Regions from separate parts of the Pseudoalteromonas sp. S408 genome, predicted to be linked through region 2. Evidence: predicted binding sites of a transcription regulator. Region 2 holds the regulator's gene; each other region holds the start of a gene.
The links. The regulator sigma-54, encoded in region 2, starts transcription at its own class of promoters, with help from an activator protein. The targets are predictions, from matches to a motif close to GTTGGCACGNNNNTNGNNT.

Region 1 (7,749 bases), on a different contig from region 2:
GCATTATTCATCGAGTAGGTTATTTAGCCCTTGGTGAGCAGATTGTATTTGTTGGCGTAACCAGCCGCCACCGCCAAGCCGCGTTTGAAGGCGCACAATTTATAATGGATTACTTAAAAAACCACGCTACGTTTTGGAAAAAAGAGCATTTTAAAGATTCATCTAACTGGGTTGAGTTTAAACAAAGCGACAAGCAAGCACTGAGTAAATGGCAAAGTATCGAACAGGATGCAATTAAATAAATGCATATAATTTCTACCAATGTCTCTAAAATAAAAACAGTTGTGCATAACGGCAAAGAGGTCAAAACCGGTATTTTTAAAACGCCAACCAATGAGCCTGTTTTCATTGAAAAGCTAAATATAATAGGTGATGAACAAGCCGATTTAGTCAATCACGGCGGTATTGATAAGGCGGTTTATGCGTTTTCGCACAATCATTATGCTTATTGGAAACACAGACTTGAGAATGATGATTTAGCAGTAGGTGCCTTTGGCGAAAACTTTACAATTTCAGATCTAGATGAAGCTAACATTCACATTGGCACTCGTATTCGCGTTGGCAGCGCACTGCTTGAAGTAAGCCAGCCCCGTGTGCCATGCTTTAAATTGGCTATTGCACTTAATAATAAACAAAGCCTAAAACTGTTTACTCAGTATTATCACACGGGTGTTTATTTTAGAGTGCTTGAGCAAGGTATTGCTAAAACAGGGGATGCAGTTACTATTGAGCATAAAGCTGAGCATAATATTTCAGTAAAAACCTTGTTTCAGGCGTTTTTTGATAAACACTACCCAGATTATGAAAGCGTATTATTAGCCGCACTTGAAGTCCCTGAGCTTGCACTTGAGTGGCAAACTAAGATTAAAAAAAAGCTGTCAACTTAGGTTTAAGGCAGTTTTAATGTTCATGGCTGTGGTTAATCGCTAGCCACTCCCATTTATTTCTATAACCCGTCTTTAATTAGCATTATTAAGTTCAATTATTTTGTTCGCGACCGCATAAATTGAACTATGTGAATCCATAGCTTGTTTTTGAAGTTGCTTATGAGCATGCTCCTCACTTATTTTTAGTTGCTCTATTAATATATATTTTGCTTGGTGAATCACTTTTTGCTCGGTGATCACTCGTTTTGCATCAACCAGTGCTTGGTTAATTTGTTTAATATGTTGGCTTTGCTCTAAAATTAAGTCGTACATGGTTTTATTACTATTGAGCTTACTTGCCGCTTTATTAGTAGGTTCATTGTTTTTAAGCGCTAGCTGCCCGTCGGTTGCAGGCATATATTGTTGCTCTAAGGTATTGAGTATTTGTTTGTTGGAATTTAATTTTCGTTGTGCACATGCGATTTGCATTGCAGCAGAGTCGATTAAATGATCGCTAATGTTTTGCTCTATTTTATGCATAATATCAATACGCGTTGTGGTTACTTCGTACCACACTTCGCTAAGCTGCGATAAAGGCTGTGCATTTTCGTCATCAAGTTTTTGTAGCAAACTTCTTAGCTGATCTACTTGTTTATTTACAGGGTGCTCTATCAATGGGGTATAGCATTTAAGTAAATGATCGTCTGCGTACTCATTAAAAAACGAAAAACTATGGCTTTGCTCTTGAACAAAATGAGCGAGTTGCGTTTTTTGATCTTCTGTAAATTTACTCGCAGCAAACGCTTGTGCTCCGCAGGCGCGCTCTTGGCCAGCGTATTCTTTACCTTGCATAAAATTAAAATAAGCAACTAATAGGCGAGTAACATGTGGATCGCTTGCACCATCAGCAGCTTCTAAAATAATATTTAATAAGCTAGCTATAAGTTGCGTAAATGATTGAGTTGCATGTACAGGCGTTACGTTTTGTCTGCCTATTTGGTGGCGCAAAGCGGGTAGCACGTCTAGTGCCTGTAAGCTGTAAGTAATTAAATTATATAACCTTGAATGACCCGGGTCGGCATTATCAGATATATAGGTCGTTTTAAGAGAATGATAAAACGTATCTTGAGCGCTTTGTGTAATGGGTATTTGCTGTGTGAGCTCATTGCTAAAACGTAAGCTTTTTGAGGCCAAAAAGATGTTGCTCATAGCACGTTCTTTTTGTAACTGGTGCACAAAATCACCTAGCTTAGTGAGCGAGGCACAGCTATTTTGCAGTTGCTTTAAAGCGTGAATTTCTTGGTACTTTGCCGCTAGTAAAAACTGTTTTGTGAGAGGATTGCTTGTCTGCATAGGTTTTGTTCCGCACTTTTTTGTTTTTAAAGTGCAACCCTTGTTCCAATCATGAAAAAAATTAACTATTGAATTTAAAATCAATCTAAAACAGCCGCTTGTGGTTATATTTTTATTTAAAAAGTATTAATCACTTTATTTTGAGCACACAAATTTACCCTTTTTGGTGCATAAAAAGGGAATATTGCACTGCTAACATTGTATATAAAAAAGCACGCTTACCCCTGGGGAGGAAATAAGCGCGAAAAGTGCATTATGTATTAAATCTGCATTAAGTATTGACCGTTTGAACTAAAAGCTCAGGGGTAATAGCCATTTTATGGTTTATTACTTCTCCAACAATTATAAGAGTAGGGCCTTGCAGGTTATGACTAAGGTGATCATTTACTATATTTTCTAATGTACTAGTAATTGCTTTTTGCTCACTCGTTGTGGCGTTTTCGATAAGTGAGATTGGTGTGGTACTTGGCCAATTTACCGATTGAAGGCCGCTACTTAGCTCTTTTAATCGTCCTAAGCCCATATAAACCACTAAAGTTGGATTATTCTTACCTTGCAAAAAGGCGTAATTGCTCCAGTTTGGTAGTTTTTTAGGATCTGCAAATTGGGCAGTTAAAAACGTGACGCTTCGCGCTACATCACGTGCTGTAAGCGGAATGCCTGTATAGGCAGAGGTCGCACATGCAGTGGTAACACCAGGTACAATCGCAAAGTTAATATTATGCTTTGTAAGCGCATCAGCCTCTTCGTTTATGCGAGCAAATATACTCGGATCGCCCCCTTTTAAACGTACTACGTTTAACCCTTGTTGAGCATATTTAACGAGTAGGGCGCAAATATTGGCCTGTGTCATTGAATGCATACCGGCTCGTTTGCCTACAAATACACGCTGCGCTGTTTTAGGTAATGTTTTTAGTAAATCTTCGCTTACAAGCCAGTCATATAAAACGACGTCGGCTGATTGTATTAAACGCTGCGCTTTTACGGTAATTAGCTCAGCATCGCCCGGGCCAGCACCAATAATATAAACATGGCCGTTTTTGCCCCCTTTGCGAGTATGCTTAACGCCATTGGTAAGTTTATTTACAAATTTGTTTAGCCAACCATTTTCAATACCCGAAAAATAAGAAAGCACGCTCATAATAATCTCCTTAGGCAACCGCTTTAATTACTTTCGGCTCGGCGCTTATAAGTACGTTACCGTCTTCAATTTTTGCATCAAAAACCGGTAAATGTATTGCTTCGGCCTCTAGGCACTCGCCGGTTGCTAAACAAAAATGCTGTTTATATAACGGCGAAGCCACAACCAGTTTTCCCTCTATAGAGCCAATAATACCGCGCGATAATACATTCGCTTTTCCAATTGGGTCGTAGTTACTAATGGCAAACACGCTTTGTGTGTTTTGTGGTACATAAAAAATGGCCACTTGCTGATTATTAACTAATGCGCATACACCACTGTTAGCAACTAGGTCGTCGATTGTTCCAATATTATGCCAAGACATCAGCTTGCTCCTCTTCAAGTTCCATTACTGGAATACGGTTTTGAGTAATTAGTTGTTCGCGTTTTTCAGCATCTGTAGCTGGGCGAATTTGATTACGCTCTTGTACAAATAAAATATTGTCATCGGGATTAGGGCTATTAACAAACTGGCGAAAACGCTTAGAAGCTTCAGGGCTTTCTACTGCTTTTTTCCACTCACAGGCGTATGTTTGAGTAATAAGTTCTATTTGTTCTTCAAGCTCTTGGCAAATACCTAAGCTGTCATCTATTACTACACTTTTAAGGTAGTCTAGGCCGCCTTCAAGATTTTCCATCCATACAGACGTACGCTGTAATTTGTCGGCGGTTTTTATGTAAAACATTAAAACGCGGTCTATGTATTTAATAAGTGTGGCTGTATCTAAATCGGTAGCAAATAAATCGGCGTGACGAGGGCGCATTCCGCCATTACCACACACATATAGGTTCCAACCGTTTTCGGTGGCAATAATACCTATATCTTTACTTTGTGCTTCGGCGCATTCACGGGTACAACCCGACACGGCCATTTTAAATTTATGTGGTGAGCGTAACCCTTTATAGCGGTTTTCAATTTCTATTGCGTGGCCAACACTGTCTTGTACACCATAACGACACCACGTGCTTCCCACACAGGATTTAACCGTTCTAAGAGACTTACCATAAGCGTGGCCTGTCTCAAAGCCAGCTTCAATGAGTCTTCCCCAAATAACGGGTAGCTCTTCTAAACGTGCGCCAAATAAATCGATTCGCTGTCCACCAGTCACTTTACAATAAAGGTTAAAGTCTTTTGCTACTTGGCCAATGACAATGAGTTTGTCGGGTGTTATTTCGCCGCCTGCAATGCGCGGTACTACAGAGTACGAACCGTCTTTTTGCATATTAGCAAGGTAAGTGTCGTTAGTATCTTGTAGGCCAACATGGGCAGGTTCTAAAATAAAGTCATTCCATGTTGAGGCTAAAATAGAAGCGATTGCAGGCTTACAAATTTCACAACCATGATGCCCACTACCGTGTTTAGCTAATAAATCATCAAAGGTTTTAATGCTTTCTACTTTAACCATATGCAGTAGCTCTTGGCGCGAATACGCGAAGTGCTCGCACACATGGTTGTTTACTTCAACACCACGACTCGCTAACTCATCATCTACTACCGATTTAAGTAAAGCGGCACAGCCACCACAACCACTGGCTGCTTTTGTGCACGATTTAACAGCGGCTAAATCGCATGAGCCACCATCAATAGTACCCACAATGTCGCCTTTACTCACGTTATGACACGAGCAAATGGTGGCGGTATCGGGTAGGGCGCTGCCCGCTAATGAAGGTGCGCCAGCGCTGTCCGGTAAAATTAAACACTCAGGATGTTCTGGTAAGTCCATGTCGTTTAACATGTACTGAAGTAGCGTATCGTAATCACTAGTATCGCCAACAAGTACTGCACCAAGCAGCTTATCGCCGGTTTCATTTAGAATGATTTTTTTATAGCAGTCTCTAATTGGATCTTGGTAAATAAGCTCTTTGCAGTTAGGTGTTTTTGCATGAGCATCGCCAATAGAGCCTACTTCAACACCGAGTAGCTTTAATTTAGTGCTCATATCGGCACCTGAAAATTCAAGTGCGCCGCCACTTAGCTGGCTTGCTGCAACGCGGGCCATGTTGTAGCCAGGTGCCACTAAACCAAATAGCTTTTTGTCCCACAAGGCACACTCGCCAATAGCTAAAATATCAGGGTCTGAGGTTTGGCACTGGTTATTAATAATAATACCGCCACGCTCGCCAAGTTCTAGTTCAGCCACTTTGCCCAGTTGATCATAAGGGCGAATACCGGCAGAGAACAAAATTAAGTCGGTTTCTAAAAACGTACCGTCTGAAAAGTTTAATCTAAAGCGGCTAGTTTCACCTTTAACTATTTCGCTGGTTGCTTTAGAGGTATGAACGGTAACGCCTAGTTTTTCTATTTTATTTTTTAATAGCGTGCCGCCTTGCCCGTCGAGCTGTACAGCCATAAGTTGCGGTGCAAACTCAACAACATGCGTATCAAGCCCTAATTGTTTAATGGCGTTTGCGGCTTCAAGTCCTAATAAACCACCACCAATTACTACACCACTTTTACTGGCTGCGGCACTGGCTTTTATTTGCTCTAAATCCTCTATGGTGCGATAAACCAGGCAATGGGGTTGATCGTTCCCCTTAATTGGCGGTACAAACGGGAAAGAGCCCGTAGCAAGTACAAGCTTATCGTACGGGTATTGATCGCCAGTTTGAGTGGTTACTACTTTGTTTTTTCTATCAATGCCTTCAACCCACTGTTTAGTATGCACATTAATATTAAGTTGTTGATAGTTATCTAAAGTTGTTAGTGCTAAATCGGCGGCTGTTTTGCCATCAAACACGCTTGATAAATAAACGCGGTCGTATGCAAGATTTGCTTCTCCACAAAGTACTGTAATATTTGCTTTGTAATCGCTTTGGCGCATTTGCTCAACAAAATGATGTCCGACCATACCATTGCCGATAATGAGTATTTTTTGCGAGGTTTGCATTAGGCATTCCTTAATGTGACGGTTTAAATGTTAAAAACAAAAAAGCCCGCCTCAGATACAAATTCATGTAACTGCGAGCGGGCTTCTTTGCCTGTGGTCATAACAACCTAAATGTATGCCGTTAAAATAACGGACTTGTATTTTATTAAAGCAATAACCTAGCCATAAAAATAAGTTACTGATTAATAGGGTTATTAATGTTTTTTGTAAATAGTAGAATCAAATATAGTGCTTTTTTGGTGCAAGGTTTGTATTAATTAGTGCAGTTTAAATGTATCTGGGACTAATAATGCACAAGTTACTTAATAGAGGACCGTATAGGTGGGAGTTTGAAGGTTAAGCTAAAACTACGTTGCATACAGCGCACATTACATGAGTGATAAGAACCCAAGTTAGGGCTAGTGATTACAGATTTTATCACTAAGTTATTGATTATTTATACAGACGAAAAGAGTAATCAAAGCTAAATGAAAACTAACGCCCAGAATAATAATTGATATGACTTTATTTGACTTACCTTTTTTAAAGCTAGCAAAATCCTTAAATTGCATTTTATAACTACCGAAAGTGACTCCCTTTAGCACGAGGCAGCCGGTTGAATAAAATAAAAAACCAAAGGCCGTATCAATTATTAGCCATAAAAACATATCGAACATAATGCTCATATTAATCCCTTATATCACGTTGAGTTTTAGATTAAATCGCACAGACTAACACCTCAGTTAGTTGTTTTAGTCTTAAAAATAGTTGTCACTGCTTTCAATATAATCATTTTATTAAAGCATATTCATTAAACAAAGCCAGAGCATGAAGTATAAGTAAACATAAAAACCTCTCTTCTACACGCGCTTGTGTATTTTGCAAAATGCAACTTAATCTATTGCAAGATGCATGAATCTTAAGTTGTTTATATTTTACATATTGATTTTCAATAGCTTAAGTTTTGGAACGGACCCTGCAATGGTTTAAACACTAAATTCATTAGGGGCTAAATTATGAAACTAAACAAATTTGCAACCGCGTGCTTACTTGCATTTCCGTGCGCTGTGCTTAGTCAACCATTCGAATCGTGTCCTAGCCAAGCACCGACAGAAGCGTTTGATACTTCACTATACAGCGTAACAAATGCAGACGATGCCAGTGTGCAAGGCAATGGTTTGTATTTTCTTAACGAAAATGGCTTGCCGTTTGCGTGTTTAGCGCCTCTAATAAAGGCATGGCAATAGAGTACTGGGCCGGTGTGCTAGTGAAAGTATTTATAATAGTATTTGCCATTAGCTGGTGGTTAATCCGATTTTCGCATTTTAGTTTAGTGCGAATGGGCATAATGATTTCGGGTATTTTGGTTGCTGTGGCTGCGTTAATTAACAAAATGAATGGCATTGGTTAGGTTGAGGGAACACGTGTCACTATTTCTCGTGAGTATCGCTCGCAATTAGGAGACCCTAACGATCTATCGTTA
Region 2 (7,749 bases):
TTATTTCTGCCCACCCGGGAACCAAAGACGAAGATATGGTTAATATGGCTTTATGGCTTAAATCAAATGACTTTAAGTTAGATCAAGTGCAAAATTTTTATCCATCACCTATGGCCAATGCAACCACTATTTATCATACAGAGATGAACTCTTTACGTAATATTAAAAATAATAGTGAGATAGTGCCTGTGCCAAAAGGAGCTCGCCAGCGTAGATTACACAAAGCTATTTTGCGCTATCACGATACATCAGGTTGGCCAATGATACGTGAAGCACTTCGTAAAATGGGTAAGGCTAATTTAATTGGTAAAGGGCCAAATTGTTTAGTGCCAGAAGAAGGCCGCGATGAAAAAGCGGGTAAAGCCGTTAATAAAGGCCGCAAAAGTGGTCGCCCAGCGCTTACACGTCATACGGGATTTAGCCAATTTAAAAAGGCCAATACAAAACCTAAAGTGGGTGGAAATAGACAAAAAGCCAGGTAGTTTTTACTGAATAACTAAAAACGCGCAGCTATACACTAACTGCGCGTTTTTTTGTGACAGTTTTATAATTATATTAATAGCCAGGTAGCGGTGCCTAAAAAGGCAAAAATACCCACAATATCGGTCACTGTTGTCAGCACTACACTACCTGCAAGTGCGGGGTCTATATTCATTTTTTTAAGTAAAATAGGGATACTCGCCCCAGCCACGCCAGCTACCACTAAATTCATAAACATAGCAAAAGCAAGCACGCCGCCGAGCATAAAGTCCCATTGCCATAGTGCAATGACACCCGCTATTAATAATGACCATAAAATACCATTAAGCGCACCTATGGCCAGTTCTTTCATCATTAAAAAACGTTGGTTAGTTTGATTAATATGACCGACAGCAATACCACGAATAACAAGCGTAAGCGACTGGCTACCAGCAACACCACCCATAGAAGGTACAATGCCATTAAGCACTGCTAATATAGGTAAAATATCGAGTGTGCTTTCAAAAAAACTAGCTACAAAGGCGGCTGCAAGCGCCGTCAATAAGTTAACTCCTAACCATACTGAGCGTTTTTTAGAGCTTTTTAGGACGGGAGCAAAGGTATCTTCTTCATCATCAAGACCTGCCAAGCTCAGTAAGCTATGCTCGGCGTCTTCTCGTATAACGTCGACAATATCATCGATTGTGACACGACCTAGCAGTTGATCATTATCATCAACAACAGGGGCAGAGATCCAATTATGGCGTTCGAATAATTGTGCAACTTCACTTTCATCCATAGATATTGGAATTGACTCACACTCTTCATCCATTAAGTCGCGAACAATTTTTTCAGGTGAATTAGTCAGTAATGTACTCAGCGATAAAGCACCAATAAAGCAGTTATGTTTATCAACTACATACAGATCATCTGTGCCTTCAGGTAACTCTCCACGAAGTCGAATGTAGCGTAGTACTACATCAATGGTAACGTCTGGACGAATAGTTACCGTATCGGTGTTCATGAGCGCGCCAGCAGAACGCTCTTGATAAGACAACGCCTGTGTTGCGCGCTCTCTGTCTTGAATATCCATAGCGCTAACAACGTCTTTATAAACGGTGTCAGGCAAGCTACGTAACACTTCGCCTAAGTCATCGTGCCCCATATCTTCAGTAGCGGCAGCAATATGCTCAGGTTCCATTTGGGCTATGATGCCTAAACGTACGTCTTCTGATAACTCTTCTAGTACGTCACCTTGAACATCAGGGTCAACAAGTTGCCAAAGTAATCGACGAATTTTATGAGGAGACGACTCTAATAATAAAGCAGTATCACATGGGGCGGTTTTTGCGAGCATGCGTCTAACTTGAACAAACTGGCCACTATTAAGTGACTTAGTCACTTGTTTTAGTTGTTGTAGTGGGTAGTCTTGTTCAAAAGCTTCGGGCATTGGCGTCCTTTATTTATATTGTAACTGTTACTTAGTGGGTGGGAGAGTACGAACTATTAGCCAGTTATTTTTGATTATAGTTATTTTATTTAATTGTTAAAAATTAACGTTACTCTTGCTCGTTAAATCGTTGCGAAATAAGCTCTCCAACTGCATTTAAAGCTTGTTTTGCATCAGGTCCTTCACATACCACTTTAACTTCTTTACCTTGGCTACTTTCAAGTAGCATCAGTGCTAATACACTATCACCAGCAGCTTCTTTGTCATCTTGAAATAAAGTGATTGAAGCATCAAATTTAACAGCAAGTTGAGCCAATACTGTCGCGGCTCTGGCATGTAGCCCTAATTTATTTTGTATTAAAAAAGTGTCTTCTATGCGCATACATTACTCTATCAAAGCTGAACAGGTTATTAGTTTATATAAATTATTTTTCTTGTTCTCTGTGGCGTATTTTTACATTAGGGTGTGTAACTGCAAAGCTTTCACCAATTGTTTGCGCTAAATATACAGAGCGATGTTGTCCGCCAGTACAACCAATAGCAATCGTTAAGTAGCTACGGTTATTGCGTTCTAAATGGGGCAACCAGGTTTGCACAAAAGTTTGTATTTGCCATGTGAACTTTTGAACTATGCTGTGGCTAGCTAAATAATCTTTTACTGGCTGGTCTAAGCCATTGAGTGGTTTTAGTTCAGGCTCCCAATGTGGGTTAGGTAAAAAACGTGCATCAAATACGTAGTCTGCTTCTTTAGGAATGCCATGTTTAAAACCAAATGATTCAAATGTGACAATCAGCTGCTTGTCTTTTTTACCTAATATTTTTTCACGAATCGATTCAGCGAGTTGATGAACACTCAAGTCGCTTGTATCTATCATGTAATCGGCACGAGTAGTTAGCACATCAAGCAGTTCTTTTTCTTTTTTTATAGCTAAATCTAGCGGAAGCGAATCGATTGATAGAGGGTGCAAGCGTCTTGTTTCTGAGAAACGTTTAATTAATGTTTGATCTTCACTGTCTAAATAAAATAGTGTTGGTTTTGTAAAACCCGGTAAATATTCAATAATATGATTAAATTCATCTTGTTCTTTTGGCAAGTTTCGCACGTCGATGCTTACAGCGATTTTATCGTAGTTATCAGAAACGCTTCTTACCAAAGAAGGTAATAAATTTACAGGGATGTTATCTACGCAATAATAACCTAGATCTTCAACAACGCGTAAAGCAACCGACTTACCAGAACCAGAACGGCCACTTATGATAATCAACTCCATTAATCACCCTTTAAATTTACTACGATTGGTCAACAATAATTTGATACAGCTCGGCGTCCGATTTAGCACAGCGTAGCTGCTTGCAAAATTCTTTATTTTTTAGTTTATCAGCTATCGTCGCTAGCGTCTTTAAGTGTTGCTGGTTATCGCCATCAGGTACGATGAGTGCAACAAAAATATCAACTGGTCGATTGTCTATAGCATCAAAGTTAATCGGTGTTTCACTTACTAATACTAATGCTAAAGGTTCTTGTGCGCCGCTCATTCGACCATGTGGAATAGCTATGCCTCTTCCTATTCCTGTGCTACCTAGCTTTTCGCGAGTTAATAAAGCGCCCAAAATATCTTGTTGAGACAAATACGGTAATTTATCGTGAGCAAGCTCGCTAATAAACTCTAAAATTCTTTTTTTACTATTAAAAAGGACCGCAGCTTTGCTGCAGTCCTGGCATATAAGTGAACTTAGTTTCATCATATTAGTGTCGAGCAAGCTTCTCTTTGTGTTTAATTACTTGACGGTCAAGCTTATCAATCAATGAATCAATCGCTGCATACATATCTTGATGTTCAGTGGATGCGAATAATTCAGCGCCACTTACATGAATAGTTGCTTCTGCTTTTTGATTTAATTTTTCTATATCAAGAATGACATGAACATTATTAATATGATCAGAGTGCCTTTCTAGCTTCGCAAATTTGGTATTTATATAGTCTCTTAATGAATCAGTTAGTTCTACATGACGACCAGTTAAATTTAGTTGCATAAGCATTACCCTCTTTGTTTAGCGTCTTAGATCAGACTCTTTCGCTGATTTGACGGTGGAATAGCAAGAGATTCGCGGTATTTTGCGATTGTACGTCTTGCTACTTTAATTCCTTGCTCAGCCAATATATCCGCAATTTTGCTATCACTCAATGGTTTTGCTGAGTTTTCTGCTGCGATTAGTTTTTTGATAAGTGCTCGTATCGCTGTGGATGAACATTCTCCACCATTTTCGGTGCTTACATGGCTTGAGAAAAAGTATTTAAGCTCAAATATTCCACGCGGTGTGTGCATGTACTTTTGAGTCGTTACGCGCGAAATTGTCGATTCGTGCATTTCTACCATTTCGGCTACATCATTTAAAACCATAGGTTTCATGGCTTCTGGACCGTGTTCAAAAAAGCCTTGTTGTTGTTTTACGATACAGTTAGTTACTTTTAAAAGCGTGTCGTTTCTGCTTTCTAAACTTTTAATAAACCATTTAGCTTCTTGTAAATGTGAGCGAATAAACTGGCTATCACCGCTCGACTTAACTGTACGCGACATTGCAGCATATTGGCTGTTTACACGAATTTTTGGCATGCTGTCTGGGTTTAGTTCAACAACCCAGCGGCCTTTAATTTTCTTAACTGACACATCTGGTATTACATATTCAGACTCTTCTCGCACTATTGTGTCTGCAGGCTTTGGGTTAAGCGTATGAATAAGTGTCATTACTTCTTTAAGCTCATCTTCTTTGAGCTTCGTTTTTTTCATTAATGTACGGTAGTCGCGAGCAGCTAACAAATCTATGTGCTCGGTTAAAATCATTTTTGTTTCGTCAATAAAAGGGGTGCCTTTATCAAATTGATTTAACTGAATACACAAACATTCTTGTAAGCTTCGTGCTGCAATACCAACAGGGTCAAATAATTGAATACGCTTTAAAACTGCTTCAATTTCATCAAGTTCAACCTCAACGTCATCGTCGTTATCTTGATTAAAGCTCTCTAAAATTTCTTCACAGCTGAGGGTTAATATGCCTGAGTCGTCCACGGCTTCAACTATTGCAATAGCAATCGCTTCATCCGTAGGGCTAAATGGCGTTAGTTGTAATTGCCACATTAAGTATTCGTGAAGCGTTTCAGTCGATGCACCTTGATAAATAGACTCATCTTCAGGCATGGGGCCTGAAGACGATGCTGGGGCGGCACTCATGTACTCATCCCAGCTAACGTCCATTGCCATGTCGTCACTGACGGTATCTTTTGCTAGGGCTTCACCACTGTCTTGTTCATACTCACTGGGGACTTCATCTGCAGATGCACTTACTGTCACTTCATCATTATCTGCTTTTTGCTCATTTTTGCCTGCAAGGTCATCGGCATAGTCTTGCTCCTCAACCTCAAGTAATGGGTTGCTGTCGAGCGCTTCTTGTATTTCTTGCTGAAGATCCAATGTGCTTAATTGCAGCAAGCGAATAGCTTGTTGCAACTGAGGTGTCATTGTAAGTTGCTGGCCCATGCGCAGCTGTAGTGATTGCCTCATGTATCTCTAACAATCCTTTTAAGTTGTTATAATTAATACTAGCAGATGCATACAAATAAGGCGTAAATGTTACAGCCTAAATTGCTCGCCTAAATATACATCGCGTACAGTTTTATCGTTTAATACGTGTTCAGGGGTACCAGAAGCAATCAGTTCCCCATGAGAAACTATGTAGGCTTTTTCGCAAACATCAAGGGTTTCTCTTACATTATGGTCTGTTATTAATACACCAATACCACGCTTTTTAAGGTGTTCAATAATTTTTTTAATATCCAACACTGAAATAGGGTCAACGCCGGCAAACGGTTCGTCTAATAAAATAAACTTTGGATCTGCAGCTAAAGCACGTGCAATCTCTACTCGGCGACGCTCTCCGCCCGATAGTGCCATACCTTTACTGTCGCGAATGTGTTGAATGCTAAATTCATCCAATAGATTATTAAGTGTATCTTCTCTGGCTTGCTTAGTGAGCTCCTTTCGAGTTTCTAAAATAGCCATTAAGTTTTGATATACGGTTAACTTTCTGAATATAGACGACTCTTGCGGCAAGTAGCCAATGCCTAATCTAGCACGACTGTGCATAGGTAAAAGAGTAATATCGTTCTCGTCGATAGATATTTTACCTTTATCGCTAGGGACTAAGCCTACAATCATATAAAACGTGGTGGTTTTACCCGCACCGTTTGGACCAAGTAAACCCACTATGCTACCGGCTTTAACTTCTAAGCCTACATTTTTAACGACTTCTCGGCCTTTGTAGCTTTTGGCTAATAGCTCTGCTTTTAATGTACTCATGGCTGACCTTTATCGCTTTTTTTTGGCTCCACAGGTACTAAAATGGTGTGCACGCGGTCAGTTGAGCTTTCATCTTTTTCGGCGCTAATGAGTTGTTGCTCAATATCGTAGGTAATACTTTTTGCATTCATTTTTTGCCCAGCTTGAGAGACCTGTGCATCTCCAATTAATGTTAAAAAACGTTTAGAAACATCGTATCTAACTTCATTAGCGCTGGCGCTCATTATTGTGCCGTCGGCTTGTTTTTCTTCAAAATAAGCGGGTGTACCTGTGGCAATTAACAGTTGCTTGTTATCACCCAATTCATCGCGTTTATGCACTTCTAGGCGGTCAGCAGTAATTTTTCTGTCGCCGTGAATAATTTCAACGTTTTTTTCGAATATACCTACATTTTCTTTTAGTTGACCTTCTTGCTTATCTGCACTAATCGAAATTTGATTTGCAGCAAGTGGCGCCGTTGGTTCAGCAGCATTTGCACCGAGTGCAAGTATAAATGTTGGAATAATAAAGAGTGTTAATAGTTTATTGGTCATAATAAATAGTTCGCGTATGGTTAATTAGTTTTATCACTTCGGTTTTTAAATCGGCTTCGAGGCCTTTACCGGTGATCTTTAAATTGGGTCCTGTAACAATGACAGGTTGTTCTGATTGCATCGTTAGTAATTTTATATCTACCTGAATATTATCAGCATTTATTTTATCTATCATTGCGTTATCAGTTAAATTACTAGCAACAACGTTACCTTCTAGTATTAATTGTCTGCCTTCGTATAGTGTTGCTTCGTTAGCGTTAATTCGCCACGTTTGTTTATCGTTATAAAGAGTAAAAATGGGTTTATCAAAAAAGGTAAATCCTAATTCTTGATATAACTCCATTCGCGCTGCCGTTACTTTATGGCTAATTTTCCCATTCTCGTCATACGCTGTTTGTTTTAGCTCTATGGCAGTGTAATCGGGCTTTGCAATAATGTCTGCTTCGGTTTGCTGCGGTAAACTTACTTGTGTGAAATAAGGGTACCAAAGCCAAACCATACAGCTGATGAATAAAACGCTTAATATGATGCGCGCTGCATTCATGAACTCGTACCTTTGGTGGTCAAGGGTTTGTTGTTTTCAAGCATTAGCAGGTCGGTAAGCTCTCTCACTGCACCAAATCCACCAAGCATTTGTGTGGTGTAATGCGCTAAACGTTTTATCAGCGGATGTGCGTCGTTTACTGCAACAGCAAACCCTACTAACTCCATTACCGGCATGTCGGGGCCGTCATCGCCAATGTAGGCAATTTGCTCATCACATAAGTTAAGCTTTGTTTTTAGCTCCTCATAAGCGAGGAGTTTGTTTTCTTGACCTTGGTAAATGTGTTGTACTGTTAGGCTTGTCATACGCTGTTGTACTATTTTTGAGTGTCGTCCGGTAATAACCGCAACGTCAAAGCCGCTGTTAATTAGCGCTTTAATGCCAAAGCCATCTTTTGTATTAAACGC
Region 3 (7,749 bases), on a different contig from region 2:
GCAATCACAGTAAATACAGGTGAGATTTTCACATGCAGCACATGACTACCGCACAAATTAGGCAACAGTTTTTAGACTTTTTTGCCAGCAAACAACACCAAGTTGTACCTTCAAGCTCGCTTATTCCGGGCAACGATGCCACGTTATTGTTTAACAATGCCGGTATGGTGCAATTTAAAGATGTATTTTTAGGCGCTGAATCTCGCCCATATACACGTGCAACAAGCTCACAGCGTTGTGTACGTGCTGGTGGTAAACATAACGATTTAGAAAACGTAGGTTACACGGCGCGCCACCACACATTTTTTGAAATGTTAGGTAACTTCAGTTTTGGTGACTACTTTAAGCAAGAAGCTATTAAGTTTGCGTGGGAGTTTTTAACTGAGGTTGTTAAATTACCTCAAGAAAAACTGCTTGTTACTATTTATCATGATGATGAAGAAGCGTTTGAGTACTGGTCAAAAGATATTGGCTTAAGCGAAGACCGCATTATTCGTATTGCTACCTCAGACAACTTTTGGTCAATGGGCGATACAGGTCCGTGCGGTCCGTGTTCTGAAATATTTTACGATCACGGTGAGCATATTTGGGGTGGTCCTCCAGGCTCTCCAGAGGAAGACGGTGACCGTTTTATCGAAATTTGGAACCTAGTATTTATGCAGTACAACCGTCAAAGCGACGGTACTATGGAGCCACTACCTAAGCAATCTGTAGATACGGGCATGGGGCTTGAGCGTATTTCTGCTATTTTGCAGGGCGTGCATTCAAACTATGAAATCGATTTATTCCAAGGCTTAATTGCAGCAGCTGCAAGTGTCACTAACGCGCAAGATATGGACGATAAGTCACTTCGCGTAGTAGCCGATCATATTCGTTCGTGTGCATTTTTAATTTCAGATGGTGTTATGCCATCTAACGAAGGCCGTGGTTACGTGCTTCGTCGTATTATTCGCCGTGCAGTTCGCCATGGTAATAAGCTTGGCGCACAAGGCGCGTTTTTCTTTAAATTAGTTGCTGCACTTATTGAGCAAATGGGTCAAGCGTACCCTGAGCTTGCTAAGCAACAAGAAATTATCGAAAAAGTATTACGCATTGAAGAAGAGCAATTTGGTAAAACACTTGAGCGTGGCTTAGCTATTTTAGAAGAAAGCTTAAGTGACCTTAAAGGCGATGTGATCCCAGGTGATTTAGTCTTTAAACTTTACGATACCTATGGTTTCCCTGCCGATTTAACAGCCGATGTTGCGCGTGAACGCCAAATGACGATTGATCATAAAGGCTTTGAAGAATGCATGGCTGTACAGCGTAAAACTGCACAGCAAGCGGGTAAATTTGGTGCCGATTACAACGAGCAATTAAAATCAGATAAACACACTGACTTTAAAGGCTACGACAGCACGCATTATAGTGCGACAGTGGTTGAAGTGTTTGCTGGTGGTGAAGCCGTACAGTTATTAGAAGATGGCCAAGAAGGTATTGTTGTACTAGACCGCACACCGTTTTACGCAGAATCTGGCGGCCAAACGGGCGATACCGGTACAATTATAGTTGCTGGTGGCGAGTTTAATGTGACTAACACCACTAAATTGGGTAATGCATTTGCGCACCACGGTAAAGTACAAGGCCGTATTGGTATTAACGATAAAGTGGATGCCACTATTGATGACGCACGCCGTGATCGTATTAAGAAAAACCATACAGCTACGCATATTTTACATGAAGCATTACGCCAGTTATTAGGTGAACATGTAAGCCAAAAAGGCTCGTTAGTTCAAGCGGATCGTTTACGATTTGATTTCTCGCACTTTGAAGCCGTTACTAAAGACGAGCTACGTGATATTGAGCGTGTAGTTAACGACGAAATTCGTCGTAACTTTGCACTTAACACTGAACTAATGGCAATTGATGATGCTAAAGCAAAAGGTGCTATGGCGTTGTTTGGTGAAAAATACGATGACGAAGTACGCGTTGTGACTATTGGTGATTATTCAATCGAGCTTTGTGGTGGTACACACGTAGAGCGCGCGGGTGATATTGGCTTATTCAAAATTGTATCTGAAAGCGGCATTGCTGCCGGTGTTCGCCGTATAGAAGCAGTCACTGGCGCAGATGCAGTTGCTTATGTAAGTGAGCAAGAGCAACAGCTTAGCGATGTAGCAGCGCTGGTAAAAGGCGATAGCGCATCAGTACTTGAAAAAGTAACAGCATTACTTGAGAAGTCTAAAGGCCTTGAAAAGCAAATTGCTCAGCTTAACGACAAATTAGCGAGCGCTGCAGGTGCGTCTTTACTTGATTCGATTGTAGAAATTAATGGCGTTAAGCTATTGGTTGCAAACGTTGAAGGAACTGAGTCTAAAGCGCTTCGTGGTATGGTTGACGACCTTAAAAACAAGATTGGCTCAGGTGTTATTGCCCTCGGTGTTGCTAGCGGCGACAAAGTAAGCCTAATTGCCGGTGTGACTAAAGACTTAACTGGTAAAGTAAAAGCCGGTGAGTTAGTTAACCACATGGCCGGCCAAGTAGGCGGTAAAGGTGGCGGCCGTCCTGATATGGCACAAGCCGGTGGTTCTGAGCCACAAAACCTTGCTGCTGCACTTGATAGCGTTACTGCTTGGTTAACTGAGCGTACTTAAGCCTAAGTGGCGTTAATTGTACAAAAGTATGGCGGCACGTCGGTTGGTTCAATAGAGCGAATAGAAGCGGTCGCCGACCTTGTTGTTAAAACTAGGCAACAAGGTCATCAAGTGGTTGTGGTTCTCTCGGCTATGTCGGGAGAAACCAACCGCTTAATTAATCTTGCCAAACAAATAGATTCCCGTCCAAGCAACCGAGAACTCGACGTGCTAATTAGTACCGGCGAGCAAGTATCGGTTTCTTTATTGGCTATGGCTATAATCAAACGCGGCCACTCAGCCGTAAGCCTATTGGCCGATCAAGTTAATATTCAAACCGATAATATGTTCGGTAAAGCCCGCATTACAGACATTGCAGCTACACGTTTAAAGCATGAGCTTGAGCATAACCGTATTGCTATTATTGCCGGGTTTCAGGGGCGTGATGTTGAAGGCAATATAACAACCCTTGGCAGAGGCGGTACTGATACGTCGGCGGTAGAAATAGCTGCGGCTATAAAAGCCGACGAATGTCAGATCTATACCGATGTTGATGGCGTATATACTACAGATCCTCGGGTTGAACCTACCGCACGAAGAATGAGTAAAGTGACCTTTGCTGAAATGCTAGAGTTAGCAAGCTTAGGTGCTAAAGTATTGCATATTCGTTCTGTTGAGGCGGCGGGTAAACACAATGTCCCACTAAGGGTGCTTTCGAGCTTTAATCCCGATGAAGGGACATTGATTACGTTTGAGGAAAACGACATACCAAGTAAAGTTGTTTCGGGTATTGCATTTAACGCAGATGAGTGCTTAATTAAGGTACAGGGTGTACAAAGTGGCACTCAAAATCTTGTAAAAATATTGAAACTTTTTGCTGATAACGGCATCGAAATAGATATGATTAATCAAGTTAATCATATCTTTGAAAAAATAGACTATGCTTTTACTGTGCACTCGAATGACTACCTGCAAGCACTTGAATTACTAACCGAGAAAAAGGTGTCCTTAGGTGCTGAAGATATAAGCGGGAAAACAACCGTAGCAAAAGTATCTGCTGTTGGTATGGGCATGAAATCGCACTGGGGTGTTGCCAGTTTATTTTTTGATGCATTGGCGCAGGAAAATATTAACGTTGTTTTAGTGTCTACTTCAGAGATTAAAATCTCTGTTTTAATAGATGAAAAGTACCTTGAGTTGGCAGTTCGTGCATTACATAAAGCATTTTTAACGGAAAGTAGATAGATAGTGAGTTTTTACTTACTTTTTAGTCTATTTTTCATTAATATGGATAAGCGGAATCTTATAATTTTAATTGGAACATGGGAGCAAGAGAATGCTAATACTAACTCGTAGAGTAGGTGAAACCCTTATGATCGGTGACGAAGTAACAGTGACCGTTTTAGGTGTTAAAGGAAATCAAGTTCGAATTGGTGTAAACGCACCAAAAGACGTATCAGTGCATCGTGAAGAAATTTACATGCGTATACAAGCTGAAAAGTCTAACCCTAATCCGGGCAATGCTTAATCAACACGTATACCTAGCTAAATAAATTATTTAGTTAAGTCAAAAAGCCACTCATTGAGTGGCTTTTTTGTTTATAAAATCGAGCATTTCATCTGTGAGTATTTGCTTTGAAATATATTGCAGGCTGTTTTTATTTTTAATTAACACGCCCCGTGGCGTTTCAATTACCTCAGCGATGTCTTGCCAAGCTAGTTGGTAGCTTTTGTAATGGTTTGCCGATTTAATGCCTTCATCATCAAAAGTGAGTGTAACCTCAGAACCTGATGCTCGGCTAAACATTTGTCTGGTCACCCACCATGGCCTGCGGTAATAAAAAGCAACGCATTCAAGCACAGCAACCATGATCAAAAATGTTCCTAAATAATGATCAGCTAAACCGTAAATGCTAAATAAACCAAGCGAGACTAACAGTACCAGTAAAAAGTACTTAGGTTGTGCGCGTTTGCTGTAAGGAAGTGATTCGTCAAAGCATTCGTAAAAGTAGGGTTTATCAAGTGTGTAGGTGGTTGAAAATGACATAGTGCCTTGCTTTAAAAATCGTTTTATATATTTTAGCAAGTTCGCTTATAAATGAGCAGCTTTATAATGCGTGCATTTATTTTAGGCACAAAAAAACGGCTTAAGAGCCGTTTTTTTAATAATATACTAACGATTAACAGTTAGTTTCTTCAGCGTTTACGCCTTCTTTGACTTCTTCGCACGTATCTTCAACAGAATTTTGTACATCTGTTACTACTTCATCAATACGTTCACCGGCTTCTTCTGCGTTGTTATCTTGACAACCCATGATGAAAAAACTTGCGAAAAGACCAATTAGTGCTGCTTTTAAAGTTGTAGAGTTCATAATGTAATTCCTTGTAAATAAATAAAATTGTAGTGTTAGTTGAGTATATGCCTACCTGGGCGATTTACCACGTAGCGCACCCGAAACTAACGAAATAACTAAAAGTACTATAAAAATAAAGAATATAATTTTTGCTATACCAGCTGCGGCACCTGCGATGCCACCAAAACCCAACACTGCAGCGATTAAAGCAATAACTAAAAATGTGATTGTCCAGCGTAACATTGTTTTCTCCTTGGTTATCAAATTTGTACACAATAGTTAATGCCAGTACTGTGCCATAATATATTTTTGTTTTATATCAGTGGTTTGTATGTTTTTGTTTGTTTTTTGACTTTGTTAAATTGGTAACTTTTACGTTGGGTTGTGTAACTTATTCACACACAAGTATAGGTTGCAATTAAAGGGTGCTTAAAAAAGCCTCTCTTGGTAAGACCAATTAACAAGTTTGTTTTTTTCTACACATTATGAGTGATTTTAGGTTCAGTAAAGTGCGGGGAATTCGGCTTTGTTAAAAATTCAGCTATAGCTTATAAATATAGTGAGTATTTTTTGTGTGTATTATGGGGTGTTGATGGGTAAGGGTTTTTGCTGTGGTTAATAAATTTGGTTATATGTTATTTTTATTTTAATTGGTTTTACCAATTTACAATGGCTAGACAAAGCTATTTGTTTTGTTATTATCTAGTGAATAAATATTTAACTAAATCGACTTTTTATTTTCGATATGGGTTTCAAGGGGAGAAAAATGGATATAGGTGCTGTACTTACAACCGCTGGTAGCTTAATGCTAACAGGTATGGTTGGAGTGTTTGTCTTTCTTTCGATATTAATTGGCGCAGTTACAATAATGTCTAACTTAGTGGCGCGTTTTAGCCCTGTCGAAGTTGCGACTCCAGTTAAGTCACCATCGTTTAAATCTCAAGGTGTGCCAAATGAGCACATCGCTGCTATTAGTGCTGCCATTGCTCAGTACAAATCAAATAACAAATAAGGGGCACACACATGGCTAAATTAAAATTAACAGAATTGGTTCTTCGTGATGCGCATCAGTCATTACTTGCCACGCGTATGCGCTTAGGTGACATGCTACCGATTGCAAGTAAATTAGATGATGCAGGCTACTGGTCAATTGAATCGTGGGGCGGTGCGACCTTTGATTCTTGTATTCGTTATTTAGGTGAAGATCCGTGGGAACGTATTCGTGCGCTTAAAAAAGCGATGCCAAATACTAAGCAGCAAATGCTATTACGCGGTCAAAACTTATTAGGTTACCGCCATTATGCTGACGATGTTGTTGAAAAGTTTGTTGAGCGCGCACACAAAAACGGTGTTGATGTGTTTCGTATTTTTGATGCAATGAATGATGTACGTAACCTAGAAACAGCCATTAAAGCGGCTGTTAAGGTAGGTGCTCATGCTCAAGGTACTATTTCGTATACGGTAAGCCCTGTTCATACACTTGATATGTGGTTAACGCTGGCCAAGCAATTAGAAGAGCTGGGTTGTCATTCAATTTGTATTAAAGATATGGCGGGTTTGTTAAAGCCATATGACGCAGAAGAGCTTATAAAAGCGCTGAAAGAAACAGTGTCGATTCCAATTGCTATGCAATGCCATGCTACAACAGGTTTAAGTACTGCTACGTACCAAAAAGCGATTGATGCAGGTATTGATATGCTTGATACCGCTATCTCGTCTATGAGTATGACTTACGGTCACTCAGCAACAGAAACCATTGTAGCAATTGTTGAAGGTACGGCGCGAGATACTGAGCTTGACTTAAACCAACTTGAAGAAATTGCATCTTACTTTAGAGATGTTCGTAAAAAATACGCAGCGTTTGAAGGGAGTTTAAAAGGCGTAGATGGACGTATTTTACTCGCTCAAGTACCAGGTGGCATGTTAACTAACATGGAAAACCAACTTAAAGAGCAAGGTGCCGCTGATAAGCTTAACGAAGTACTACTTGAAATACCGCGTGTACGCGAAGACTTAGGTTTTATTCCTCTTGTTACACCAACATCACAAATTGTGGGTACTCAAGCTGTACTTAATGTGCTGACAGGTGAGCGTTATAAAACTATCACTAAAGAAACCGCAGGCGTATTAAAAGGCGAATATGGTTTAACACCAGCTCCAATGAATAAAGAGCTGCAAGAGCGCGTACTCAATGGCAGCGACGTTATTACGTGTCGTCCTGCTGATAACATTGCTCCTGAGCTGGAAACACTTGAAGCTGAGCTATTAAAAGAAGCACAAGAGCAAGGTTTAACGCTTGCTGAGGATAAAATAGACGACGTACTTACTTATGCGTTATTCCCACAGGTTGGTTTAAAATTCATCAAAAACCGTAATAATCCTGATGCATTTGAACCGGTTCCAAGCGAAGACGATAACACAAGTAAATCGCCAGCCAAGTCATCAGCAAGTAGTAACAGTGTTAAGGCTGAGCAATATAGCGTTAAGGTAGACGGTAAAGTTTACGACGTTGTCGTAGCGCAAGGCGGTGAACTTAAAGAAGTCACATTAAAAGATTCAGAACATTTACCTCAGTCTGCTTCAGTGGCTTCAGGTGAAACGCTAAATGCACCTTTAGCTGGTAATATTTTTAAAGTTAAAGTGAAAGCGGGTCAGGTTGTAAACGAAGGTGATGTTGTTGTGATTATGGAAGCCATGAAAATGGAAACTGAAGTACGTGCAATGCATACTGGTACAATTGCTGAAGTGCTTGTGTCTGAGGGTGACTCAGTGACCACTGGTGA
Region 4 (7,749 bases), on a different contig from region 2:
AGATGTAAACCTACATGGTAAAACCATTGCATTATTTGGCATGGGCGACCAGCAAGGTTACGGACAGTGGTTTCAAGACGCTCTGGGTATGCTGCACGACGAAATAAACACACAAACATTTACACAACTTGGCCTTTGGCCAAACGACAGCAGCTACGAGTTTGAAGCTTCAAAGGCACTCACCCCCGATGGCAAACAGTTTGTAGGGCTCGCCCTTGATGAAGACAGCCAGTACGAGCTAAGCGATGAACGCATTGCGACTTGGGTTGAGCAAATAATGACCGAGTACGGCGAAACGCTTTAACTGCTTAAGCTCAATGGTTGCAGTAAAAAGCCAAACACGCTTAGGTGTTTGGCTTTAGTAGTAATGCACAAGGCTAAACTTAACGCATAAGTTTAAAAGCTACGAATATCTACATTTGAGCTGTTAAATTTAAACATATTAATTTTTCCGCACTGTGCCACATGGTTAGTGCTGGCATAGGGTGTATTGGCTTGGTTAATATTGCTTTCCCAACCTTGGCCATTTTTTACAAATGCTTTTACCTCAAACCACCCATTTACTGCTTTGCTGCAATCCATGTCTACATCTAGCATCCAATAGTGTTCGCCCCAAATATTAAGCGGTGTAACGCCAAAACCGTCGTTGGCCACTGTTTTTTGTGTACCATACGCATCTGGCCACACGTTTGTAGTCCAATCGGCTGCTGTCCCCTCTGCTTGCGTACTTTGCCCGCTTTCTATACCGTACCAATCTAGAAAGTTATCGTTTGCTTTCCATGGACTTGTAGTGGCATTTTTTAAATTGTTATGGCGAATAGGCATCGCGCATTCAACATTGGTTGTTTGGCAGTTTCTTCCTAAATTTGTATTGGCATAGGTATGATCTATTCCGCCACGTACAAACATATCTTGCCCACTTTGGGTTTGTGCGTTAATAAAAATAACAGTACGCTGCCAATCACCATTCGGGGTTGAAGTCGACCCTTGTGATAACTTAGCGTTTTTATGAATTGCCATGGCGTCCCACGGCGCCACATTTAAATTAATAGTGCCATTATTATTAACGGTTATAACCTCACCGCTACAACTTTTAGCATCGCCCGACAATTCACCTTTTAATACATTACAATATTGACCGGGTGCCATGTCTGTTTGCACAGTAGCATTAAGCGTTGAGTCTTCTTTGTTAATAGCCATATGACCTGAGCTACCGCGGCCAAATGAAATCTGATTATTCGTGTTATCCCACCAATTTGTCACAGCCCAGTTGTCGGCGGTGTTATTTCTAAAATCAACGCCACCAGCAATATATGACCACCGGTGTTCACACTTCCAATTGCTTGCAAAGCATTCTAAATTACCATTGTTATGAACGGGAACACTTGGCCCGCCTGCATCGGTATCACCATGAAAATCGTAACTCGACATCACTTTTGGGTAACCATACGGATACGCCAACATAAATACGTTAGCTAGGTCGTATAAACGGCCATCTTCAAAAGTAATTACATTACCCGCACCACCGTGCCCGCGCTGGTTATCGTGATTATCTACAAATACGACCGCCGATGAGCTTGGCATAAAGCCCCACCCTTCACCAAAATTACTTAGCCACGCAAGTGAGCCGTTTCTAAATGTATTACCAAGTTGTGTACTGTATTTAAACTCGGTAACAAGCCCTGTACTTAAATACTCAGAGGCATCAACGGCTTCTGTTCCCTGATCAATCACTTCATGAAAAACCAACGGCGAGCCGTTTATTTTAGCCATAAGGCTTTGAATATCGCTAGCGGCTACGTGTTTAGCCGCGTCAAACCTAAAGCCTTTTACTCCAATAGCTTGAAGGTCATTAATATAAGCCGCTATGGTATTTTGCACGTAATTTGAAGATGTGTTTAAGTCGGCAAGCCCTACCAGCTCACAGTTTTGAACGCGATAACGGTTATTACCGTAATCTTCTGGGTTAATTGAGCAGCTTTCGTGAAAATCTTGTGGGCTATAAATTGGGTATTGTTTATTCCCAAACGTGCTTCCCGCTACGCCATTCCCACTCCCAGCTGCCATGTGGTTAATTAGGGTATCTACATATATATCGACCCCTGCACTTTTACAACGGTTGACCATATCTATAAACTGCGTTCGGTTACCGCCTCGGCTTTGCAGTTGGTAGCTCACAGGTTGATAGCGAGTCCACCATTGGTTGCCTGTAATATGTTCGTTAGGTGGAGAAACCTGTACAGCAGCGTACCCTTTTGGTCCTAAAAACTGCTCACACTCTTGTGCGACATCGGGCCAACTCCATTCAAATAAATGAACAAACGTAGTGGGTGTAGCAGCTGCAAGGTTAGGTAAAAGCAAACCTAGGCTTAAACCGGCGGTGGTGACAATTTTATTCAGCTTCATAGTGTGTGTTTCCAAATGTTGGCGAGCTAAACAACATGCTCTTCGTTATTTACAAGTGGTTAACACTAGTCTTGAGATTGATTAAATAACAACTGAATACGTATGCATTATGGGTAAACTATCCTTTATTATTAGATAATCATCCATACAGTTACGTCATTTTTAAATAAAACGCCTTACACAAAGCAACGTAATCAGTGGTGTAATTGTTGTTTAACTCTCTAATGCATAGCGTTGAATTGTCGGTTTGTGATTGTAGGTAGCTAAATGTCATTAAACTGCGGCTTATAGGTTTACTAGGTGTCGCTTGCACTTGGCAATGTGCATTTAAATAAAGTCCATGTTTAACGGCAAGTTCAATAAATACCTCGGCCTCAGTGCTTGGCAGTATTAAACAAAATCGTGACTGTGAATGACTTAGTTGCCTAAACGCGTTAATTAACTCCTCAAAGCTTAAACCATCAGTGTGGCGTGCAGTGTTTCGGGCAGCATTATTGCCTTTTAGACTGTGATTAAAATAAGGCGGATTAGAAATGATTACGTCAAAGGGAGCATCACTATTAAAGCTTTGAATAGTTTGGTGCTGAATAGTTATATTTGGCCACGGACTATTTGCTACGTTTTGTAATGCTTGATTGTATGCGTTTTTATCTATTTCAATCGCGGTAATACTCAATGTTGGCCTGCGCTGCTTACACATTAACGCCAATAACCCTGTGCCTGTGCCAATATCTAATAACGTGTTTGCATCTGTTAAGTTTGCCCACGCGCCAAGCAAAATGCCGTCGGTTGAAACCTTCATTGCGCAATGGTCGTGTTCAACCTTAAATTGTTTAAATGCAAAACCAGACATTTTTTCACCTTTTCATTCACCAAGCGCAGCATAGCGCGTATAATCAACGTAATTGTCCACTATTTTAGACACTCTATGCAATTTTCTGAATTTGATCTTGATACCAAATTACTCGACGCCATTAATAAAATGGGTTACGAAACGCCGACCAGTATTCAACAGCAAGCTATTCCTGAAGCCCTTCAGGGACGTGATATTTTAGCGTCTGCGCCAACTGGCACAGGTAAAACAGCGGCATTTTTAATTCCTGCTATTCAATACTTATTGGATTTTCCGCGCCGTGAACCTGGTTTTGCTCGCGTATTAATAATGACCCCAACACGTGAGCTGGCTTATCAAATTCATGAGCAATGTGAGTTACTAGCAAAACGTACGCACCTGAAAATAGGTGTAGTAACCGGCGGTATTAACTACGGAACGCATAAAGAAATTTTTGAAAAAAATAACGACGTGTTAATTGCCACTCCAGGGCGATTAATGGAATACCTTGAAACTGAAAACTTTCATGCTGAACACGTCGAAATGCTTATTATTGATGAAGCCGACCGCATGCTAGACATGGGTTTCAAAAAAGAAATGAGCCGTATTTGTGACGAAGCTAAAAACCGCCGTCAGTGCTTTTTGTTCTCTGCTACCCTTGAGGGCGACAGCGTAGAGCGATTTGCAGAAACCACATTAAACGACCCAGCTCTATTAGAAGCTGAGTCGTCACGCAAAGAAAAAGCTAAAATTCACCAGTGGGTTCATCTTGCTGATGATTACCACCATAAACTAGAACTTTTAGTCAATACCCTTAACGGCCCAGACGTTAGTAAAGCTATTGTGTTTGTTAAAACCCGTGAGCGTTTAGAAACACTCATTGGTGAATTAACTAATAACGGCGTAAAAGCCGCCTGGCTGCGTGGTGAAATGCCCCAAGACAAGCGCATGAAAGCAATGGAAAACTTTCATAGCGGCCGCACTAAAATATTGATTGCAACAGATGTAGCCGCCCGAGGTATTGACGTATCTGACATTAGCCATGTTATTAACTTTGACATGCCACGAACAGCTGACGTATATGTACACCGAATTGGCCGTACGGGTCGTGCAGGTAAAAAAGGTATCGCTATATCATTAGTGGAAGCGCACGATATTGGTATTTTGTACAAAGTAGAACGCTACATTGAACAAAAGCTTAAACGTCGTGTAATTAAAGGCATAGAGCCGCAGCATAAAGAAGCTAAGCCACCCGCTAAAAAGCGTAAAGATCCGGTAAAAATGAAAGCGAAGAAAAAAGCGAAAGTTAAAAAGAAAAAATAACTTAGCATTTTTATCAAAGCCGGCGCATGCCGGCTTTTTAATACGCGTTACAAATGTAACCAGAGCATGTAACACCTACCCATTTAAATGTAATTATTGCCCACCTGAATTCCCACTTAATGAAATACCCTTATATTTCAATAAATTAACAATGGCACTGAACTTGTATTATTAGAGACAGAATAGCCAGAATACTTAATGGTTTGGCTAAATTTTTAATTGATATAAAAGGATTGAGTTATGAACCGCTTAAAGTTAACTATTGCTTTAGTTTCGTTTTGTTGTTTATTTTTGTTAGCATGTGCTACCAAAGTGAGTGCAGCAACGCACCTAGCCGTAGTGAGCAGCGTAGCAACTCAACCTAACCTACAACAAACCATTACCAGCACACTTCGTACTAACCCTAACTTTGCATTAAGCAATATTCGCGTTCAGGTTAAAGATGGCGAGGTAGTATTACATGGTCAAGCGCAAACAGGTTTTGAACGTGCGCTTGCACAAAAATTTTTAGAAAATATGGATGGGGTTAAAATCATTCGTAACAAAATTAGTGTTATTTAAATCACACTTTTATTAACTCAATTGATCCTAGGCGCAGCGCGCAACTCCGACACATGCTGCGCCTTTTTTGTGCCTGTAGTTACTTACAACTCACATTAACTACAAAAATAAACTTGCTTTAATTACCTCTTATTTACCGCCAAAGACCAATTGTAAATTGCATACCTTACAACCTGATATTTGCCTAAACAATTTACCCTTTAAATAATAAATTTATATTAAGGCTAGGCCTGTTTAACTGCCATTATTAAAGCGTGTTCTATCTAGGCGTAACATAACTAAGGTGCGCGATTTGTGACCCAGTAAGCTCGGTCCCTACTTCTGCATTATTTTAATGACTACGCCTATGTACTTATAACTTAAAGTCGTATACAGCTCATATGCCCTACTTGCTCTTTATGACCTATTCTTTAAGCAACAAGGAGAAGCAACCTATGGGGGGACCTCAAAGGTTACTGCATGTTTTATATTTATGCTGCGTTATCGTCGGTTTCGGGAAGTAACTACACAATAGCCTTAGCCTTATCGATATATTACATAGCCCGCTTCCAATTTCATCTCAAAAGGTAAGTAGACATAAATTTATAATTAGTTAACGTTGTTCTCACCTTCTCAAACATTTAAGTAGCCATAAAAAAATGCAGCTTTATAAAGCTGCATTTAGTTGTTGTGACTCGTAAGTCATTTTTTTCTTTAGCTAACGGCGCACATATAAATGTAAAAGTGCGCTAAGAGTGAGTAAATAATTCCCAATGGTATTAATGGCTCATTTATTCGTTTTGGCTTGAATCTGCTCCACTAGCGTTGCCTTTATTTGATGATTGCTGGCTTATTTTATCGCTGATCATGGCATCGAGTTTTTCACCGCCTTTAATACCAAAATCGAGCGTACGAATAGGAAATGGAATACTAATATCAGCTTCATCCAGCGCTTGTTTAACGGCGACTACACCTTTATGGCGCACTGTCATAAAGTCTGGTTCACCTGGGTATTTAATCCAAAACCACACCAATAAATTAATGCTACTGTCACCAAAGCCTTCGGCATAAACATCGGTTTCGTTTTTACGAATAACAAAGTCCAAATCGTTAATCTTATCTACAATAACTTCTTTCGCTTTTTCAATGTCGTCACCATACGAAATGCCTACCGGTACTTCTATGCGTCTAACCCCGAGTGTGGTGTAGTTTTTTAACACATTTCTAAATAATACCTTGTTAGGTACTAAGATTAACTGCCCGTAAAAGCTTTCTATTAGCGTGTTGCGCAGGTTTATTGAGTGTACTGAACCAAACACATCGTCGGTTTCTATTACGTCTCCTGTTTTAAAGGGTTTGCGTATACCCATTGCGATACCCGCAATCAAGTTTTCGGTCATATCTTGAAACGCAAAACCTATGGCTAAACCAACAATACCCGCACCGGCTAATAAAGAGGTAACCGTACCTTTTAACCCCACAAAATCCAGCGCTATAAACACCCCAACACACAGTACAATAACCTTAAATATAGAGGCCATTAAATCGGCTATTTGTTGTGAGTCGAGTGAACGGCGCAAAATGTTTTTCATTAGGTTGCCAGCAAAGCGCGCTAGCATTGAAAATATAATGGCAATAATAACCGCCACTATAAAATTAGGGATGTGACTTATAACAACATCAAACCAACCGCCGAGTTTTTCTTCGATAAGTTTTTCGGCTTCTGTTATCGAGGGTATGCTGATCATTTTTGTGCACCTATGAGTAAATAATAATGTGAATACTTTACTCATAGGTGCAAGTTTAGCGCCAGCATATAAAAAGCCATGCATTGCATGGCTTTTTAAATATATGTTTAGCTGTATTTAACACGTTAGCTTTGTTCGTCGCGCATAAATACAGGCTCTAACTCTTTAGTTGTTGTCTCAGCGCTAAAGTAATAACCTGCAACGGTAAATTCTTTTAGCTGACTTAACTGCGTTACTTGGTTTTCTATAATGTAACGCGCCATCATGCCACGCGCTTTTTTAGCGTAGAAACTAATGACCTTATATTGCCCATTTTTACAGTCTTTAAAGTGCGGCGTAATAATTTGCGCGTTAAGCGCTTTTTTATCTACCGCTTTGAAGTATTCGTTTGAAGCTAGGTTAACGAGATATTGTGCATCTTGTGCTTTTATTACTTCGTTTAGTTTGTCAGCAATAATACTGCCCCAAAACTCATACAGGTTTTTACCTCGCGAGTTTTCAAGCTTAGTGCCCATTTCTAGTCGGTACGCTTGCATTAAATCAAGCGGTTTTAATAAACCATATAATCCAGATAATATACGCAAATGGCTTTGCGCATAATCAAGGTCACTTGCAGTTAACGTGCTCGCCTCTAACCCACCGTATACGTCACCATTAAAAGCAAGCGCGGCTTGCTTGGCGTTATCAGAGGTAAAAGGTTGCGACCATTCGCTTAAACGCGCTGCGTTAAGGCCTGAAAGCTTGTCGCTAATTTTCATTAAACTGCCAATTTGCGCAGGTGTTAGTTCACGGCATACTTTCATGAGTTCCTCGCTATGCTCGAGTAATTCAGGCTGAGTGAACTTATCGGTTGCCGGTGGCGTGTCGTAATCAAGATTTTTTGCAGGTGAAATAACAGTG

Region 1: nirB (nitrite reductase large subunit NirB) is a predicted target of sigma-54. The motif match lies at 6,436-6,454, and genes of this name have one in related genera.
Region 3: CWB62_RS05350 (DUF1328 family protein) is a predicted target of sigma-54. The motif match lies at 5,249-5,267, and genes of this name have one in related genera.
Region 4: CWB62_RS05180 (BON domain-containing protein) is a predicted target of sigma-54. The motif match lies at 4,712-4,730, and genes of this name have one in related genera.

What each region holds. Positions count from the first base shown of each region.
Region 1 covers NZ_PNDY01000014.1:35,970-43,718, reverse strand. Annotated here, with positions in the region: gene moaE (molybdopterin synthase catalytic subunit MoaE) at 1-242, shown strand, start outside; gene CWB62_RS12880 (MOSC domain-containing protein) at 243-887, shown strand; gene CWB62_RS12875 (nitrate- and nitrite sensing domain-containing protein) at 960-2,219, opposite strand; gene cobA (uroporphyrinogen-III C-methyltransferase) at 2,491-3,360, opposite strand; gene nirD (nitrite reductase small subunit NirD) at 3,371-3,724, opposite strand; gene nirB (nitrite reductase large subunit NirB) at 3,711-6,287, opposite strand; gene CWB62_RS12850 (DUF4842 domain-containing protein) at 7,283-7,513, shown strand; partial or broken gene CWB62_RS18990 (O-antigen ligase family protein) at 7,465-7,749, shown strand, end outside.
Region 2 covers NZ_PNDY01000022.1:104,562-112,310, reverse strand. Annotated here, with positions in the region: gene CWB62_RS15790 (YgiQ family radical SAM protein) at 1-482, shown strand, start outside; gene mgtE (magnesium transporter) at 551-1,909, opposite strand; gene CWB62_RS15780 (HPr family phosphocarrier protein) at 2,019-2,291, opposite strand; gene rapZ (RNase adapter RapZ) at 2,335-3,180, opposite strand; gene ptsN (PTS IIA-like nitrogen regulatory protein PtsN) at 3,200-3,652, opposite strand; gene hpf (ribosome hibernation promoting factor) at 3,657-3,944, opposite strand; gene CWB62_RS15760 (RNA polymerase factor sigma-54) at 3,971-5,470, opposite strand; gene lptB (LPS export ABC transporter ATP-binding protein) at 5,540-6,265, opposite strand; gene lptA (lipopolysaccharide transport periplasmic protein LptA) at 6,262-6,798, opposite strand; gene lptC (LPS export ABC transporter periplasmic protein LptC) at 6,788-7,342, opposite strand; gene kdsC (3-deoxy-manno-octulosonate-8-phosphatase KdsC) at 7,339-7,749, opposite strand, start outside.
Region 3 covers NZ_PNDY01000004.1:306,385-314,133, forward strand. Annotated here, with positions in the region: gene CWB62_RS05320 (regulatory protein RecX) at 1-13, shown strand, start outside; gene alaS (alanine--tRNA ligase) at 33-2,633, shown strand; gene CWB62_RS05330 (aspartate kinase) at 2,640-3,857, shown strand; gene csrA (carbon storage regulator CsrA) at 3,949-4,140, shown strand; gene CWB62_RS05340 (YcxB family protein) at 4,192-4,659, opposite strand; gene CWB62_RS05345 (hypothetical protein) at 4,793-4,984, opposite strand; gene CWB62_RS05350 (DUF1328 family protein) at 5,036-5,209, opposite strand; gene CWB62_RS05355 (OadG family protein) at 5,733-5,978, shown strand; gene oadA (sodium-extruding oxaloacetate decarboxylase subunit alpha) at 5,990-7,749, shown strand, end outside.
Region 4 covers NZ_PNDY01000004.1:277,379-285,127, reverse strand. Annotated here, with positions in the region: gene fldB (flavodoxin FldB) at 1-304, shown strand, start outside; gene CWB62_RS05195 (alpha-amylase) at 397-2,406, opposite strand; gene CWB62_RS05190 (tRNA1(Val) (adenine(37)-N6)-methyltransferase) at 2,558-3,259, opposite strand; gene srmB (ATP-dependent RNA helicase SrmB) at 3,335-4,561, shown strand; gene CWB62_RS05180 (BON domain-containing protein) at 4,802-5,122, shown strand; gene CWB62_RS05175 (mechanosensitive ion channel family protein) at 5,893-6,849, opposite strand; gene yaaA (peroxide stress protein YaaA) at 6,975-7,749, opposite strand, start outside.